Regions from separate parts of the Gordonia sp. YY1 genome, predicted to be linked through region 4. Evidence: predicted binding sites of a transcription regulator. Region 4 holds the regulator's gene; each other region holds the start of a gene.

Region 1 (4,208 bases), on a different contig from region 4:
CGCCGGAGGGCCCTGCGACACGCGAGCCCGGACCCGCTCACGCCGAACGTCCGCGCAAGAAGAAGCCACGCAAGCCCGCCGTGCCCGCGTGGGAGGACGTCCTGCTCGGCGTACGCAGCAACGGGAACAGCTGACATATGTCGGCACGCGCGGCCACCGTCTGGTTCATCGACTCTTCCGACCCGGCCGACGACCTACGCAGCGTCGTGCGCGCACCGCGGCACGATCATCAGCACGCCCAGCAACTCGCGTCGAAGATCTACGGCGACAGCGTTCTCGTCCCGCTCGTCGACACCGACCTGGCGACCGCAGCCGCCGCGAAGGATCACCACGTCTACGCGGGGTTCTACGGTTCGCTCGCGGTCATCTCATGCTCGCTGTTCGAGACGGCCGTCCCCTCGACGCTGACCCGGACGCTGGCCGCGATCCGCCCGAGCGCGGTGACGACGCTGCTCTACACCGAACCCGACACGTCGTTCGGGGCGTTCGCGCGCTGGGAATCGGGGTCACTCCGACGCTCGTTCTCCGCCGACCCGGTGACGATCCATGAGGACCACGGACTCCCGTTCACCTTCGAGAAGCCGTTCTGGGGAGGCGAATACCCGCTCTCCTACGCCGAAGGTGTCCCCAACCAGGGGATGGCGCTGCCATTCCATCCGGCCCAGCTCGCCGAGGAGGCCAACCGGTCCTGGCTCGGATTCCGCTACACCCATCCGCTCGCCCCGACCGACCTCGACCCGGCCGACATCACCGTCACCGGCTTCGCGCTCCACCCGGCGGAGTACGAGCCGACCGCCGCCGATTTCGAGAACTATCGCCGAGCCACCGCCGCCCACGCCGGGGAACGCGTCGCACCGCCAGAGGGCCGTCCGCGCAAGCGCGGAAGCATCCGGGAGTATTTCGGCTTCTGACCGCTCCTCGTGCCCGAGCCCGTGGATGACTTCGAGTGTCTCGACTTCGGGGATCTGGGCTCAGGTCAGAGGCGGCTGAGTAGTTCGGCGAGGTGTGTTTCGATGAGCGACCGGGGATCCGCGCGCAGTTCGCGGCTCGGCGGGACGACCCGTGGCCGGTGGTCGATGACTCTGCGCACCACAAGGCGTGCTTCATCGCCGGACGCCGTTGCGGGTCCGTGGATCTCGTTACGTACCTGTTGGAGGTGTTCGATGAACCGGCGGGGTATGTCGGGTCGCCGGTTGATGCGTTCGGGGTTGGGTGGTGCCCCGGGCTCGGCGTTGAGCCGCCAGACGCAGCGGCCTTCATCGGATCCTTCACGGACCATCCGGGTGGTGTACTGGCCGGGTTGCTCTCCGACCATGCGGTTGTGTTTCGGACATGCGGGTGCGAGGTCGGTGATGTCGGTGAGTCCGCCGAGGCCCCAATCGAGTTGGGCGTGATGCATTTCCACGTGTGCGGCGGAGAGGTCGCAGTCGGGTGTGGAGCAGTTTTCGCCGTCGGGGCGGGCGAAGGACACCAGGCGCTGTTCGCGGGTGGCCAGGCGCTTGCCGCGTCCGAAGTAGAGCGGGACGGCGGTGGCGTCCTTGAACACCGCCAGCCATGGTTGGGCGTCGGCGGCCAGGTTGACGAGATCTTTGATCGGGATCAGGGTGCCGGTCGCGGTGGTGGCGAAGCCGGCTTCACGGATCAGATCGTTCAGATCGGCCTTGAAGATCATCTGCACGGGTAGTCCGCGGTGGCTCTTACCCAGTAGACCGTCCTCGAACACAGCTTTCAGCAGTGCGTTGAAGGCGTCGTGGTTGAGCTGGGCCGGGGTGCGGTCATCCCGCTCGGCGGCTGCGGCGACCACGTCGGGGTCGGCGTCGTCGATCGAGCCATGGGGTGATTCAGGGTCGTCGGGGTTGTTCATGCCGGGTTTGGCCCAGACGGCGAGCAGCATGGTGACCCGGGCAAGCAGTTCGGGTGTCAGGGTGCCGGTGAGTTTGGCCGTGCCGTCGGCACGCTGCCGGTCGACCCACAGATTCCGGCGGCGCTGGCGATCCGAATCGTCGGTGAGGGTGCCGTCGGGGTCGAGGTGGGCCAGCAGTCGGGATCCCAGGGCGGTGATGTCGGCCGGCGTGTGGTCGACGGCGATCTCGGTCATCTGAACTTCGGCGGCGATCTTCACGTCGTGGTCGACGGCGTGCGGAATCTGGTCGAGGACATCGATGACCGCACGAACATGGGCGGGGCCGACATGCCCGTCGGCAAAGGCCTCGGCCAGGGTGGGGTGCTGGGGTGGGAGCGGTTCACCGGTCGGGCTGGAAAAGGTTGCGGTGGCCGACATCTGGTCGCGGCGACGCATGGGTTCGGCGATCCGGAGGCGATGGGTCATGAACTGGATGACACTGCGATGACCGGTCTTACGCGGTAGGTCACGTTCGGTGGCTTCGACGACCTGACGGTCCCCGGCAAAACTCAGTCGCGCCATGGCCCTTTCGGTCTCGGCGGCGAGATCGACGAGTTCGGCATCCGAACACTGCGTCAGGTTCACCGTCTGCAACTGGTCGATGAGCGAATGGATTTGATCGACGAGCGCGGCAGCTCCGGAAGGCGGGACCGCGGCGGCGGGCCGTGCGCTGTCTGCCAAGACGGTCACCCCCGGAGAACACTGATCGAATACATGTTCGACTGTACACGGGAATGCGCTGGTCCGCACCGAATCTTGACGTCCACTCATCGGCTCGGCCCTGTCGGTGGTGTCTGGTAGGTGAGGCTTGGGCCAGATGTTGTCCGCGCGGTGGCAGAGCTAACGACCCATGATCAGCAACGCGATCGACGACGTCACCCCGGCCAGGAAGCCGATGAGCAGGCCCCAGACGATCCAGCGCCATACGAGGCGGTAGCGGAACTCCCAGAGGGTCCAGCCGAGGCCACCGGCGACGACGAGCACCGCGGCGATGCCGAGGAACTTCAGGATGCCGCCGATCAGTTCGTAGATCCCGACGAGCACGAACGCCCCGAAGAGTGCGCAGACGGCGGATACGCCGATGCCGAGCGCCCAGGGCGTGGGCTCGGTGTGCCCCACCCACGGAGTGGGCTCGCCATTCCGATCGAACGGTTCGGGAGTGTTCACTCCCCCATCGTGCCCGACCGGACACGCTCGTAGAACGCGACGGCCGCGGCTGTCGCAACGTTGAGCGAGTCGGTTCCGCGACTCATCGGGATGCGGGCCTTCACATCCGTCGACGCCATCGCCGACGCGGTGAGGCCGGGCCCTTCGGCGCCCACCAGGAATCCGATCTTCTCGGCGTCGACCGCCTCGGCGAGCGTCACCGCGTCGGGGTCCGGGGTCATCGAGACGAGACGGAAGTCGCGGGAACGCAGTTCGTCGAGACCACGGGGCCACTCGTCGAACTTGGCGAACGGCACCAGCAGGGCATGACCCATCGAGACGCGAACGCAACGCCGGTACAACGGGTCGGCGCAGCCCTGACCGAACAGGACGGCGTCGACGCCGAGGCCGGCGGCGTTGCGGAAGATCGAGCCGATGTTCTCGTGATCGTTGACGCCTTCGAGGATCGCCACGGTGCGCGCGGTCTCGACGATGTCCGGCACCGAGAGCACCTCGGGGCGTCGCGAGACGGCGAGGACGCCGCGGTTGAGGTGGAAGCCGACGATCTCCGCCATCACCTCGGCCGAGGCCCGGAAGAACGGGACACCCGACAGCGACGGGTCGCGCAGATCGTCGTCGAGTTCCTTCAGACGCTTGTCGACGCCGAGAAAGGCGTGGGCGGAGAACCTCGAGGCGATCATGCGCTGCGCGACGAGCACGCCTTCGGCGATGACCAGACCGCGTCCGGGGCGTCCGCCGGGCAGAACCGGGAGGTCGGGTCGGCGGTCCACCGAGTTGAGGTCACGGAAGTCCTCGACCCGGGGATCCTGCGGGTCGTCGATGTCGATCACTTCCACTGCGAGCCCGGGCACCGGAACAGTGTGCCACCCGGGCCGTACGTGACCTGCGACACCCGTTCGAACACCCGATGAGTACCCCGGCCTCGCCGATGTGGAAATGTTGAGCCCGTGACCAACAGCGTCTCGACCCCGACGTCACGTCTGTCCCTCCAGCGCGCCACCGACGCCGACTGGGACGACATCATCACCACCGATGCCCGTGCGTTCGCCATGCGCAATCCACTGCCCGACGACGAGCGCGCCGACCTTCGCGGCAAGGTCGCCGACGACGACATCGTCCTGGTGCGCGACACCGGCCT
Region 2 (4,208 bases), on a different contig from region 4:
AGGTCGAGGTGCTCCGGACCTGGATGCTCGTCGACTCCAAGCCCGCCGTCGCCCAGGAGCTCTACATCTCGCTGGGCACGGTCAACACCCATCTGACCCGGATTCGCGCCAAGTACGCCGAGATCGGTCGTCCCGCACCCACCAAGGCGTCGCTCGTCGCCCGCGCCATCCAGGACGGGATCATGACGCTCGACGAGCTCTGACGCCGACGTCCGGACCGGGGAACTCTGTGGTCCGGCCTCCGGCCGGGTCGCCCGGTGCGGAATACTGGTCTGCGTGGCAGCCATCGAGGACATACTCCAGGTCGAGCGGATCGAGACCGACATCTACCGGGGTGGTGCGTTCCCGAGTCACCTCCAGCGCACCTTCGGCGGACAGGTTGCCGGACAGGCGCTGATGTCCGCGACGCGCACGGTCGACGCCGACCACCACGTCCATTCGCTGCACGGATACTTCCTGCGGCCCGGTGACCCGGACATTCCCGCCGTGTTCCTCGTCGACCGCGTCCGCGACGGTCGTTCCTTCGTCACCCGGCGGGTCACCGGAATCCAGCGCGGCGAGGCGATTTTCACGATGTCGGCCTCCTTCCACGTCCGCACCGACCAGGGCTATGAACACCAGGACCGCATGCCACCGGTCCCGGACCCCGAAGAACTCAACGACCGCCTCGACGAGCTCGCGGAGGAAGAGCGAGCGGTGTTCAAGGAGTGGCGCAACTTCGACCTCCGCATCGTGCCGCCCGAGAAAATGGTGACCTCGCCCTATTTCGCTGCGCAGCAACGGGTCTGGTTCCGTTATCGGCATCCGCTGCCCGCCGACACGGTGTTCCACGTGGGGACGCTCGCCTACATGAGTGACATGACGCTCCTCGGGTCGTCGCGGGTGCCCCACCCCGAGGTCAACCCTCAGGTCGCCTCCCTGGACCACGCGATGTGGTTCATGCGCCCGTTCCGCGCCGACGACTGGTTGCTCTACGACCAGACCTCGCCGTCTGCCGACGGCGGCCGCGCCCTGACGCAGGGCCGCATCTTCGACCGGCAGGGACGCATGGTCGCGGCCGTCACGCAGGAGGGACTCGCGCGCACCGGTCGCGAGATGCCCGAAGATCAGCACGCCCGGACCGATCGGTGAGCGCCGGATCGCGACCGCGGATCGGGGTTCTCGCGCTACAGGGTGACGTGCGCGAGCACGTCCACGCCCTGCAGGCCAGCGGTGCCGACGCCCTGCCCATCCGCAGGCGGGCCGAACTCGACGAGATCGACGGCATCGTCATCCCGGGCGGGGAGTCGACGACGATGAGCAAGCTGCTCGGCATCTTCGATCTCTTCGATCCACTCGTCGAGCGCCTCTCCGACGGACTGCCGGCCTACGGTTCTTGCGCGGGCATGATCATGCTCGCCTCCACCATCCTCGACACCCGTCCCGACGCGCGGCACCTCGACGCCCTCGACATCACGGTGCGCCGCAACGCCTTCGGTCGTCAGGTGGAGAGTTTCGAGACCGATCTCGACTTCGCCGGCATCACCGATCGCGTCGGCGCCCCGGCGATGCGCGCGGTCTTCATCCGGGCGCCGTGGGTCGAGTCGATCTCGCCCGACGTCGAGGTTCTCGCCCGGGTCCCACGGGGTCCGGCCGAGGGGAGGATCGTCGCCGTACGCCAGGGGAAGGTGCTCGCGACGTCGTTCCATCCGGAAGTGACCGGCGACCGTCGTGTACATGAATACTTCGTGGAGATGGTGCGTCGGTAAGATCGTGCCGAACCAGCGATAGTGCAAGCGCCTGCGGCAGGAGTCGGCAGGTAGAGGAACGCCGGATGTGGGGCTCGTGGGCCCGGCAGCGTGCCGCGGGCACCCCCCCGCCGCGCACCGGCACCGGGAAAGGACGGACATGAGCGGCCATTCCAAATGGGCCACCACCAAGCACAAGAAGGCGGTCATCGATGCCAAGCGCGGCAAGATGTTCGCCAAGCTCATCAAGAACATCGAGGTGGCGGCACGTACCGGCGGTGGTGACCCGGCCGGCAACCCGACTCTCTTCGACGCCATCCAGAAGGCGAAGAAGTCCTCGGTGCCCAACGACAACATCGAACGCGCCCGTAAGCGCGGCGGTGGTGAAGAGGCGGGCGGCGCCGACTGGCAGACCATCATGTACGAGGGCTACGGCCCCAACGGCGTGGCGATCCTGATCGAGTGCCTCACCGACAACCGCAACCGCGCCGCCGGTGAGGTCCGCACCGCGATGACCCGCAACGGCGGCAACATGGCCGACCCGGGCTCGGTGTCGTACCTGTTCACCCGTAAGGGCGTCGTCACGCTCGAGAAGAACGGCCAGTCCGAGGACGACGTCCTGATGGCCGTGCTCGACGCCGGTGCCGAAGAGGTCACCGATCTCGGGGACACCTTCGAGATCGTCAGCGAGCCGACCGACCTGGTCGCGGTGCGCAGCGCCCTGCAGGACGCGGGTATCGACTACGACTCGGCCGAGGCCAGCTTCCGCGCATCGGTGGAGGTCGCCGTCGATGCCGACGGCGCGCGCAAGGTCTTCAAGCTGATCGACGCACTCGAGGACTCCGACGACGTGCAGAACGTCTACAGCAACGTCGACATCAGCGACGAGGTCCTCGCCGAGCTCGAGAACGACTGATCGCCCACCGCCTTCACGAGGGCGTGTTGATCATCGGAGTTGTCCCCGCGCCCCGATAGGATCTCGAACAACTGTTCGTAACACTGTTCGGATTCCTGGGAGGGTACGAGTGCGCGTCATGGGCGTCGATCCGGGTCTCACCCGGTGCGGTATCGCACTGGTGGAGTCGGGTCGTGGGAGGTCGGTGACCGCACTCGACGTGGACGTGGTGCGCACGCCGAGCGACATGGAACTGGCCGAGCGTCTGCTGGCCGTCTACACCTCGGCGTGTCACTGGCTCGATGTCCATCAGCCCGATGTGGTCGCCATCGAACGGGTCTTCGCGCAGAACCAGGTGTCGACCGCGATGGGTACCGCGCAGGCCGGCGGCGTGATCGCGCTCGCGGCGAGCCAGCGTGGCGTACCCGTACGCTTCCACACGCCGTCGGAGGTCAAGGCCGCCGTCACCGGCAGCGGTCGCGCGGACAAGGCGCAGGTCACCGCGATGGTCACCCGGATTCTCGGCATGCAGACCAAGCCGAAACCCGCCGACGCCGCGGACGCACTCGCGCTCGCGATCTGTCACTGCTGGCGCGGGCCCATGATGGAGCGGATGGCCGCCGCGCAGAAACAGGCCGACGCGGCCGCCGCGAAGCACCGTCAGCGGCTCGCCCAGGCACGAGAGGGGAGTCGCGCATGATCGCGTCAGTCCGCGGTCCGGTTCTCGAGATCGCCCTCGACCATGCCGTGATCGACTGTGCCGGAGTCGGTTACCGGGTGCTCGCGACCCCGGTGACGTTGTCGCGGCTGCGGCGCGGCGACGAGGCGACGCTTCTCACCTCGATGATCGTCCGCGAGGACTCGATGACGCTGTACGGGTTCACCGAACCCGACGCCCGCGCGCTGTTCGCGCTGCTGCAGACGGTGACCGGGGTCGGTCCGCGGCTGGCGATGGCGACTCTCGCAGTCCTCGAGCCGGAGGCGTTACGTCGCGCACTCGCCGACTCCGACACCAAGGCGCTGACGTCGGTGCCCGGCATCGGCAAGCGCGTCGCCGAACGACTCTGCGTCGAACTCCGGGACAAGGTCGACCGGCCGGCGGGCGACACGTCGGCCGGCACCGTCGTCGCCGGCGGAATCCGCGAACAGGTCGCCGAGGCGCTCGTCGGCCTCGGCTTCACCGCCGGCCCGGCCGAGAAGGCGGTCACCGCGGTGCTCGCCGAGAATCCCGACGCCGACGCCTCCACCGCGCTCCGCCGCTCGTTGGCGCTGCTGGGCAAGGCCTCGTGATGACGGGCGACCCCGACGACCTCGAGGAACGCGAGGTCAACGCGACACCGGTCCGTTCCGACGGTGACCTCGACGCAGGCCTGCGTCCCCGGTCGCTGGCCGACTTCATCGGTCAACCGCGCGTCTGCGAACAGCTCGAGCTCGTCCTGCACGGGGCGAAGGGACGCGGCGGGACCCCCGACCACATCCTGCTGTCCGGCCCACCGGGACTCGGCAAGACCTCGCTCGCCATGATCATCGCCTCGGAGATGGGCGCCGCGATCCGCGTGACGTCGGGACCGGCGCTCGAACGCGCC
Region 3 (4,208 bases), on a different contig from region 4:
GTCTGTGTTCTGGTCATGCGCCCATTCAAACACAAACGAGACGCTGCGTCTCGTTTTATAGTGGACCAGTGCCGCATCTACGAACCGTGAAGAAAGTCCATGCCGCAGTGTTGCGGCTTGCGCTGCGCGCCGGACCGACGGCGCTGACCATGGAGGGGATCGCGGCCGAAGCCGGCGTGGGCAAGCAGACCCTGTACCGCAACTGGCCCTCGGTCACGGCGATCGTGTTCGACGCGCTCGCCCACGACAGCACCCCTCCCCCGGAGAGACCCGCAGATACGTCGGTCACGGCTGCACTCAGCGCGGCCGTCGAGGAGATCTCGACCGAACCGCGGCGTTCTCTACTCCGGTCGCTGGCCGCCTCGATCCAGACCGACGATGCGGTGGCGCAAGAATTTCAGGAGCGGCTCCTTGCGCCTCAGCTTGCCCAGATGCGGGAACTCGTCCGTGGCGAGGGCGCGCGAGACCCTGTCCGGGTCACCGAAATGCTTCTCGCCCCGATCTTCTACCGCTGGTTCATGCAGCTGCCTCAGTTCGACGACGCGGCGCTTTCGGAACACGTCCGAGCCGTGATGGCATTCGACCGGCAGCGAGATTGAGGGAGGTGGGTCGGCGGCCGCGCTGAGCGGTCAGGCGGCGACAGCGGCTGCGTTGCGCTCCTTCCATTCCCACACCGCGTAGATCACCTCGGTCGCATACCCGAGCTCGAGCCTCCCGCCACCGACCGGCACCGTCGCATCCGAGGCGACATCAGCATTGGGCCTCCACTGTCCCGGTGCCCGCATCGACGGAGCCACATCGATCGGTGCCCCGTCCGGCCAGTGAAACGAAAACCGTTGCCCGCCATGCGCAGCGATACCAAACTCACCCCGATGCAACGCCCGATGACACGACCCACACAACAAAATAAGATTATCCGGATCCGTCGCCCCACCCGCCGACCACAACACCACATGATGAGCATGCAAATGCCGCGTCCGCTCACACCCCGGCATCTGACAACACCGATCCCGCACAAACAGCGCCTTCACCAGCGCCTTGTTCGGCGCCCGCTTCTTTCGACCCAACCCCAACAACGCCAACCTCCCCGGACGACCAGACACCCTCGCAGACAACACCTCACGCCTCGCCGCACCACACGACGCCTCCCCCACCTCCGCCGCCGACAACGCCGGACCATCATCGAGATGCGCACTCTCCACACCGTCGCCGGCATGGATCAGGATCTCCGCCCCCGGCGCAAGATCGGGCATCGCGATCCCCTCATGCACCATGTCCGCCATCGCCACCACCGCCGGCGCCACATTCGACGGCACATGCCGCCACAAATCCCGCCGATTCGCCGGCCGAACCTCCGAATCGGGCTCACCCGACACCGTCTCGAGCGCACCCGCAGCGTTCCGCGGAACACCCGCCGGCACCGGCAGATCGTCGTCGCTCACCGTGCGGGTGCGTTCATACTCCGCCCGCACCGCCCCCGCCAGAAACCGCGCACCGTCCAGCGGCGTGAACCGCAACGACACCGACAACGTCCCATCGGCATTCCACTTCCACCGCCCCGCCGACTCCCGCGGCGCCACCGGCTCATCCGTCCCGTTCGCCGCATCGATCTGACGCATCGCCCGCACCGCCCGCTCCACCTGCGACGCCGTGCACGACAACGCCAAATTCACCAACTCCTGCTCCCGCACGTCAGTCGCCACCCGCGTCAACGCCCGCACCTTCGAATACGACAGCCGCCCCTGCGCGAACGCCGCACGGATCACCGGCAACCCCCGCAACGCCCGCGCCACCCGCACCTGCTCATGCGCCGTGCGCTGAGTGATCCCCGCTTTCCACGACAACCACTGCGCCAACGATGAAATCCCCGGCCCCGACCACGACCGCCGTTCCTCCAACACCGCCACATGCGCAAAGAACTGGGCCGTCAACGCGGTGATCTGCGCCGCGTACCCGATCACCCGTGCCTCCAGCACCTCATCAGCCAACGACGACGGATCCGCACCATCGAACATCGACGCCACACCCTCACCACGCAACACCGAAACAGACACCCCAACCCCCCGCTGTTCGAACAGATATACGAACAACCTAGCCCCGCCCACCGACAACCCGCAGGTCACCGAGACCCGAGTGTTCCGCGGAACACTACTCAGCGGACGACAGCCGGGTCGGCGCAGCTGTCCGGAACGTCGACCAGTGAGCACGGCACCGGCATCCGCGTCGGCCGGTAATCGGCAGGCACTCCCCCGGCCCGCGTGATCTCCCGGTAAGCGGCGACGCCGTCGGTGGGACGCCGTGTCAGCGACGGGTCTCGCCGGACGTCGACGGTGAACAGACCGAAGCGCGAGTCGAAATCGCCCCACTCGTAGTTGTCGGTGAGACTCCAGTAGTTGTAGGACTTCACGGGGATGCCGTCCTGCTTGGCCCGCTGCAGCCAGTACACCGTGTCACGAAGGTGGTCCGAACGCCGATAACCGTCGGGGCGTCGGCCGGCCGGATCGGTGGCCAGCCCGTTCTCGATCACCCGGATCGGCTTGCCCGGGAACTGCCCCGCCACGTGGCGGAGCACGTAATAGATGCTCTCGGGCGCCTGTGAGCTCTTCCAGAACTCGCCGAGTGCACCGTAGGCCACCGACGCATCGGTAACCGAGAACGAGTAGTAGTGGTCGACGCCGACGAAGTCCAGGGTGTCGCGCATCCGTTGCGGGAAAATCGATTCCAGCCACGGCTGGAGTCCGGCGATCGGATAGTAGGCGAAGTTCGACGACACCTCCGCGCCCGGCTGGACCCGATGGATGTGCCGGTAGACGGCCCGATGCGCCGCGACGATCCCGTCGACCATCCGGCCCAGGTTCTGTGGCGAGACCCCGCCGTACTGGAGTTCGCGCCGAACGTACTCGGTCGGTTCGTTGAACGTGATCCACAGCGGGTCGGCCCAGGCATACCGGTCGACGACCCGGGAGGCGAACGCCACCATGTCGTCGGCCATTCCGGGGCGAGATTCCACCCGCCGAGATCCACCGCCCAGCCAGGATGTACCCAGTGGTTGAGCGTGATCATCGGTCGCATGCCGGCGTCGACGACTTTGCGGATCACCCTGTCGTAGAACGCCCAGCCCGCCGGATCATCGTGTCCGCGTGTCGGTTCCACCCGCGACCACTCGACCGACGTGCGGTAGATCCCGACACCGAGCGACGCGGCCCGGTCGATGTCCTCGGCGTGACGATGGTAGAAGTCGACGGCGTTGCCGACCGGATCCTCGACCTTGCCCTGCTTGCCGTACCGCAGCCAGTTCGAGTCCCGGTTGTATCCCTCGGACTGGAAGCCGGATTGGGCGACGCCGAAATCGAAGTCCGGACCGAGCGGCGGAACCGCGGCTCGCGCCGGCGAGGAGACACCGACGGGCAGCAACAGCACTGCGGCAAGCGCGATCACGAGCACGGCGGACACCCGCGGTAGACGCCGAACGCCGGGACGGAAGGGTTCGTGCACGACGGTCAGAACGGGCTACCCGTGAACGGTGCGACCCGCTCGCACGGCACGCGTCGAGGGTGCTCGGGATCGAGCGCGTTCAGCACGAAGTACGCCGTTCGCCGCGACCCCGCCATACCCGCATGCTCGGTGTAGTCGACCGAACATCCCTCCTGCACAACGATGTTGCGGACATTCGATCCACCTGGCGGAAGTCCGTACCAGTACGGCACCACCAGTTCATCGTGGCGCGTGGCGATGTTGGTGTACTCGATGCCCGGCAGGTAGTAGCCACCCTCGGCGACCCTACGCAGGAACGCGGCACCGGGGTCGAGGTCGAAACACGCCTGGCACAGGGGAACCTGCTCGGGCCGGACACCGAGACCGCGTACGAACGGGCCGATGGCATCGGCGCCGGCGACGGTCGTCCCCCGCCACACGGGTGCCAGCGAGACGTACTTGTCGATGTTGTGTTGGCCACCGAGATACTTGGCGTAGTACGCCGGCACCACGGTCCCCTGGGAATGTCCGACGATGTCGACCTTCGACGCGCCGGTGGCGCGACGCACCTTGGTGACGAAGCCGCCCAGTTCGCGTGCACTCTCCGACATCAGGCCCATCCCGCCGATCGCACTGATCGGCCACGGGGCGCCCTTGAGCGCGCCGTAGGTGGGCGTGAAGACGCAGTATCCCTCGTTCTTCAGCAGCGGGACGTAGGTTCCCCAGTTGGTCTG
Region 4 (4,208 bases):
GTTCGGTCTCCCGTTCGGCGATGCCGAGTTCACCGATCACCCGCATCACCTCGGGGCGGACGGCACCGCCGTGGACGCGCTGCAGGTGCCCGCCGCGTTCGAGAACGGCCAGGTCGCGCCGAACCGTCTCGCTGGTCACGTCGAACTTCGCGGCGAGCTCGGCGACCGAGGCGCGCCCTGCGACGCGAACCTCCTCGGCGATGGCCTGCTGTCTCTCCTCGGCGTACACACCGGCTCCGTTCTGATCGTTCCTGCTCACTCGGCCACCGCGAAATGTGGGAATATGTGGCTTTGAATGTTGTAGTAACTGTGTTTACGCCTTTTTATGTTGACAAGTCAAGCCAAATTTGTAACCGTGGTCACATGACGCAGATTCTGACGGGGACGCCGGTCGTCGGTGGTGTGGCTCATGGACCCGCACTGTGGCCGGGACGCCGTCCCGACCACAGTGCGGAGGCGCTCGGCGCCGGTGTCGAGATCTCCGAGGACCAGCGCCCGGAGGAGGTCGCACGATTCACTGCGGCGGCAGGCGTCGTCGCCGCGCGACTCCGTGAGCGCGCGTCGCAGAACACCGGCGTCGCCGCGGAAGTACTCGCCGCCACCGCCGGACTCGCGGAAGACCGCGGCTGGATCGGTGCGGCGTCGGCCCTGATCGCCAGGGGTACGCCGGCACCGTCGGCCGCCGTTGCCGCCACCGAACAGTTCGCCGCGGTGTTCACCAAGCTGGGCGGCCTGATGGCCGAGCGGGTCACGGACCTCAACGACGTCCGCGACCGCGTGCTCGCCGAGCTCCTGGGACTGCCCGAACCCGGGTTGTCCACGCCGGAGGTGCCCTCGATCCTGCTGGCCGACGACCTCGCACCCGCCGACACGGCCGGCCTCGACCCCACCACCACGATTGCCCTCGTGACGCGACTGGGTGGGCCCACCAGCCACACCGCGATCATCGCCCGTCAGCTCGGCATCCCGTGCGTCGTCGCGGTGTCCGGACTCGTCGGGATCGATGCGGGTACGGCGATCCTCGTCGACGGCACCACGGGTGAGATCGCCGTCGACCCCGATGACACCGCCGCGCGAGCCCGAGTCGAGGAGTATCGGCGTCACGCCGCTCGCGTCGCCGGATGGTCGGGTCCGGGTCGCACCGGCGACGGGGTGGAGGTGGCGATCCTGGCCAACGTCGCCGACGGGTCGTCGGCCCGCGCAGCAACCGATCACCCGGTGGAGGGTGTCGGACTGTTCCGTACCGAATTGGCCTTCCTCGAGCGCGCCGAGGAGCCTTCGGTCGACGAGCAGGCGGGCATCTATCGCGAGGTGCTGGACGCTTTCGACGGCCGCAAGGTGGTCATCCGCACCCTCGACGCCGGCTCGGACAAGCCGCTGCGCTTCGTGACCCATCCCGACGAGGCCAACCCGGCACTCGGTGTGCGCGGCGATCGAATCGCCTTGGCGCACCCCGAGATCCGCGCGCGCCAGCTCGACGCGATCGCCCGGGCGGCGCTGGAGGCCGACGCGCAGCCGTGGGTCATGGCCCCGATGATCGCCTCACCCGCCGAGGCGGCGACATTCGCCGCGCAGGTGCGCGAGCGTGGACTCGTCGCCGGTGTGATGATCGAGGTTCCCGCCGCGGCGATCCTGGCCCCGGCGATCCTGGCCGAGGTGGACTTCGTCTCGATCGGCACCAATGACCTCACGCAGTACACGATGGCCGCTGACCGAATGTCCGCCGAGCTCGCATCGCTGACCGATCCGTGGCAGCCGGCCGTGCTGCATCTCGTCGCAACGGTCGCCCGGGCCGGACGTGATCAGGGCAAACCGGTGGGCGTCTGCGGAGAGGCCGCGGCCGATCCGCATCTCGCCTGCGTGCTGGTCGGACTCGGGGTGACCTCGTTGTCGAGCGCTCCCGTCGCGGCGCCCGCGGTCGGCGCCCGGCTCGGCGCGGTCACCCTGGCAACCTGCGAAAACGCGGCGGCGGCCGCGCTGGCCGCCACCGATCCGGCTGCAGCTCGCGCGGCGGTCGCCGCGGTACTCGACAGTGACGAGGTCAGACTCGCCTCATCACGGTGACGACCTTGCCGAGGATGACGGCCTCGTCGCCCGGGATCGGGTCGAACAACTCGTTGTGCGGCATCAGCCAGACATGACCCTTCTGGCGTTTGAAGGTCTTGACCGTGGCCTCGCCGTCGATCATCGCGGCCACGATGTCGCCGTTGTCGGCCACGTTCTGCTGGCGGACGACGACCCAGTCGCCGTCGCAGATCGCGGCGTCGATCATCGACTCGCCGACGACCTTCAGCAGGAACAGCGATCCCTCGCCGACGAGCTCCCGGGGGAGTGGGAACACGTCCTCGACGGCTTCCTCGGCGAGGATCGGTCCGCCTGCGGCGATCCGGCCGAGCACCGGTACGAAAGTGGGTTCGGGCAGTGCTCCGCCGGTCGGCGAGGTCGGCGTCGGGGGTTCGCTCGGCGCGATGTTCACCGCCCGCGGACGGTTGGCATCACGTTTGAGAAGGCCCTTGCGTTCGAGCGTCCGCAGCTGATGGGCGACCGAGGAGGTCGAGGTGAGACCCACCTCGTCACCGATCTCGCGGATGCTCGGCGGGTAACCGCGTTCTCGCACGGATTTGCGGATCACCTCGAGAACTCCGCGCTGCCGCGGCGTCAGCGACGCCTCGGCAGCCGCCATGTCCGCCGGGGTGACGGGCTCGTCGGCGCCCCGCGCTCCGGTGCGCTTACCGCCGTCATCGCTCATGATCGGGTTCCTCTCGATTCCGAACGTGCTGGTAGATCGCTTGTCTTTCGACGAGCCTAGCCGAGAACGCCGACCGCATCAAACATTTGTTCGACGTGTCGCGAGACAATTGTCGGAGTGCCGTGCTACAAATCGAACATCAGTTCATCGAACGGATGATCGACATTCGAACAGTTCGACCGGGACGACGCGGTCCCACTCACGAACACCGTTCGACCGGATACACGGAGGGCACCATGCGCACCGCCACTCTCATCGACCCCGTCCACCTCGACCCCGCCCGGCACGACCCCGCCCGGCACGGCGGTCCCGTCCGCGGCGACGTCCTGGAGCGTCCGCGCCCGACACGTCGGGGAGACGCCCGGCGGCCCGTCGACAACCGTCCGGTGCCGGAATCGGCGGTCCGGGTCCGCCGCGTCGCGTCCACCCAGTGCGCGTCGCCGGTGGGTATGCGCGGTCGTGGACCGGTGGTCCCGGCGTGGCGTCCCGCCGAGGCGGCTCCCGCGGCCGTCATCCGCCGGCGTCGCCGCACGGCGACCGCTGTCCTCGCCGGCGTCGCGCTCGCCCTGGCCGTGTGGGTCATCGCGGTCGTCGGCCAGAACTACGCCGCGTCGGTCACGCCTGCCGCGGTCGGCACCGAGGTCGTGCACGTTCGGTCGGGTGACTCGCTGAGCACGATCGCCTCGCGGGTCGCCCCCGAGATGCCGCGTGAGGCCGTCGTCGACGAGATCATCCAGCTGAATGACCTCGCGTCGAGCGGGCTGCGCGTCGGCCAGCCGCTCCTCACCCCCCGGTACCACTGAGGCCGGGCGGTATCCTCGATGCCACAGGGACCAGCCGAGCACCGGCCCGGCATGCGGCGCGGCTGCATCAGAGCGTCCCGTGACCTGCGTGAGGATACGATGCGCTGCCCCTTCTGCAAGAACGACGACACCAAGGTCATCGACTCGCGTGTCGCTGATGAGGGGCAGGCCATCCGGCGCCGCCGCTCCTGCGTGGAGTGTGGGCGACGCTTCTCGACCGTGGAGAGTGCGGTCCTCTCGGTGGTGAAACGCAACGGCGTCACCGAACCGTTCAGTCGCGAGAAGGTGATGCGAGGTGTCCGGCGCGCATGCCAGGGGCGCCACGTCGCCGAGGACGCTCTCGCCCAGCTCGCCCAGCAGGTCGAGGACACCGTCCGCGCCAGTGGTTCGGCCGAGATCCCCAGCAATGAGGTGGGACTCGCGATCCTGAAGCCGCTGCGGGACCTCGACGAGGTCGCCTACCTGCGCTTCGCGTCGGTGTACCGGTCCTTCGACTCCCTCGAGGACTTCCAGCGCGAGATCGACGACCTCCGGGCCGCTTCAGCCGAGTCGGTCAAGAGTTCGTAGGACCCGCTTCTCCGACACCGGGAACGCGGTGCCCAGCCGTTCGGCGAACAATCCGACCCGCAGCTCCTCGACGAGCCACTGCGCCTCGT

What was found. The regulator LexA, encoded in region 4, represses DNA repair genes until DNA is damaged. The targets are predictions, from matches to a motif close to CGAACANNTGTTCG.
Region 1: a site for LexA is predicted at 2,611-2,624, ahead of BPODLACK_RS17795 (DUF222 domain-containing protein). Genes of this name have one in related genera too.
Region 2: a site for LexA is predicted at 2,708-2,721, ahead of ruvC (crossover junction endodeoxyribonuclease RuvC). Genes of this name have one in related genera too.
Region 3: a site for LexA is predicted at 2,072-2,085, ahead of BPODLACK_RS09605 (HNH endonuclease signature motif containing protein). Genes of this name have one in related genera too.

Annotation. Positions count from the first base shown of each region.
Region 1 is NZ_WXYI01000015.1:55,870-60,077, reverse strand. It holds gene sepH (septation protein SepH) at 1-134, shown strand, start outside; gene BPODLACK_RS17800 (DUF6928 family protein) at 138-911, shown strand; gene BPODLACK_RS17795 (DUF222 domain-containing protein) at 977-2,584, opposite strand; gene BPODLACK_RS17790 (DUF2537 domain-containing protein) at 2,744-3,070, opposite strand; gene BPODLACK_RS17785 (TrmH family RNA methyltransferase) at 3,067-3,921, opposite strand; gene BPODLACK_RS17780 (GNAT family N-acetyltransferase) at 4,018-4,208, shown strand, end outside.
Region 2 is NZ_WXYI01000011.1:42,955-47,162, forward strand. It holds gene BPODLACK_RS15125 (helix-turn-helix transcriptional regulator) at 1-203, shown strand, start outside; gene BPODLACK_RS15130 (acyl-CoA thioesterase) at 277-1,131, shown strand; gene pdxT (pyridoxal 5'-phosphate synthase glutaminase subunit PdxT) at 1,128-1,748, shown strand; gene BPODLACK_RS15140 (YebC/PmpR family DNA-binding transcriptional regulator) at 1,888-2,643, shown strand; gene ruvC (crossover junction endodeoxyribonuclease RuvC) at 2,753-3,322, shown strand; gene ruvA (Holliday junction branch migration protein RuvA) at 3,319-3,912, shown strand; gene ruvB (Holliday junction branch migration DNA helicase RuvB) at 3,912-4,208, shown strand, end outside.
Region 3 is NZ_WXYI01000005.1:212,663-216,870, forward strand. It holds gene BPODLACK_RS23525 (TetR/AcrR family transcriptional regulator) at 1-599, shown strand, start outside; gene BPODLACK_RS09605 (HNH endonuclease signature motif containing protein) at 630-2,015, opposite strand; partial or broken gene BPODLACK_RS09610 (family 1 glycosylhydrolase) at 2,153-3,444, opposite strand; partial or broken gene BPODLACK_RS09615 (esterase/lipase family protein) at 3,501-4,208, opposite strand, start outside.
Region 4 is NZ_WXYI01000002.1:410,988-415,195, forward strand. It holds gene BPODLACK_RS05095 (DeoR/GlpR family DNA-binding transcription regulator) at 1-229, opposite strand, end outside; gene BPODLACK_RS05100 (phosphoenolpyruvate--protein phosphotransferase) at 364-2,064, shown strand; gene lexA (transcriptional repressor LexA) at 2,042-2,749, opposite strand; gene BPODLACK_RS05110 (LysM peptidoglycan-binding domain-containing protein) at 2,986-3,552, shown strand; gene nrdR (transcriptional regulator NrdR) at 3,652-4,119, shown strand; gene hrpA (ATP-dependent RNA helicase HrpA) at 4,093-4,208, opposite strand, start outside.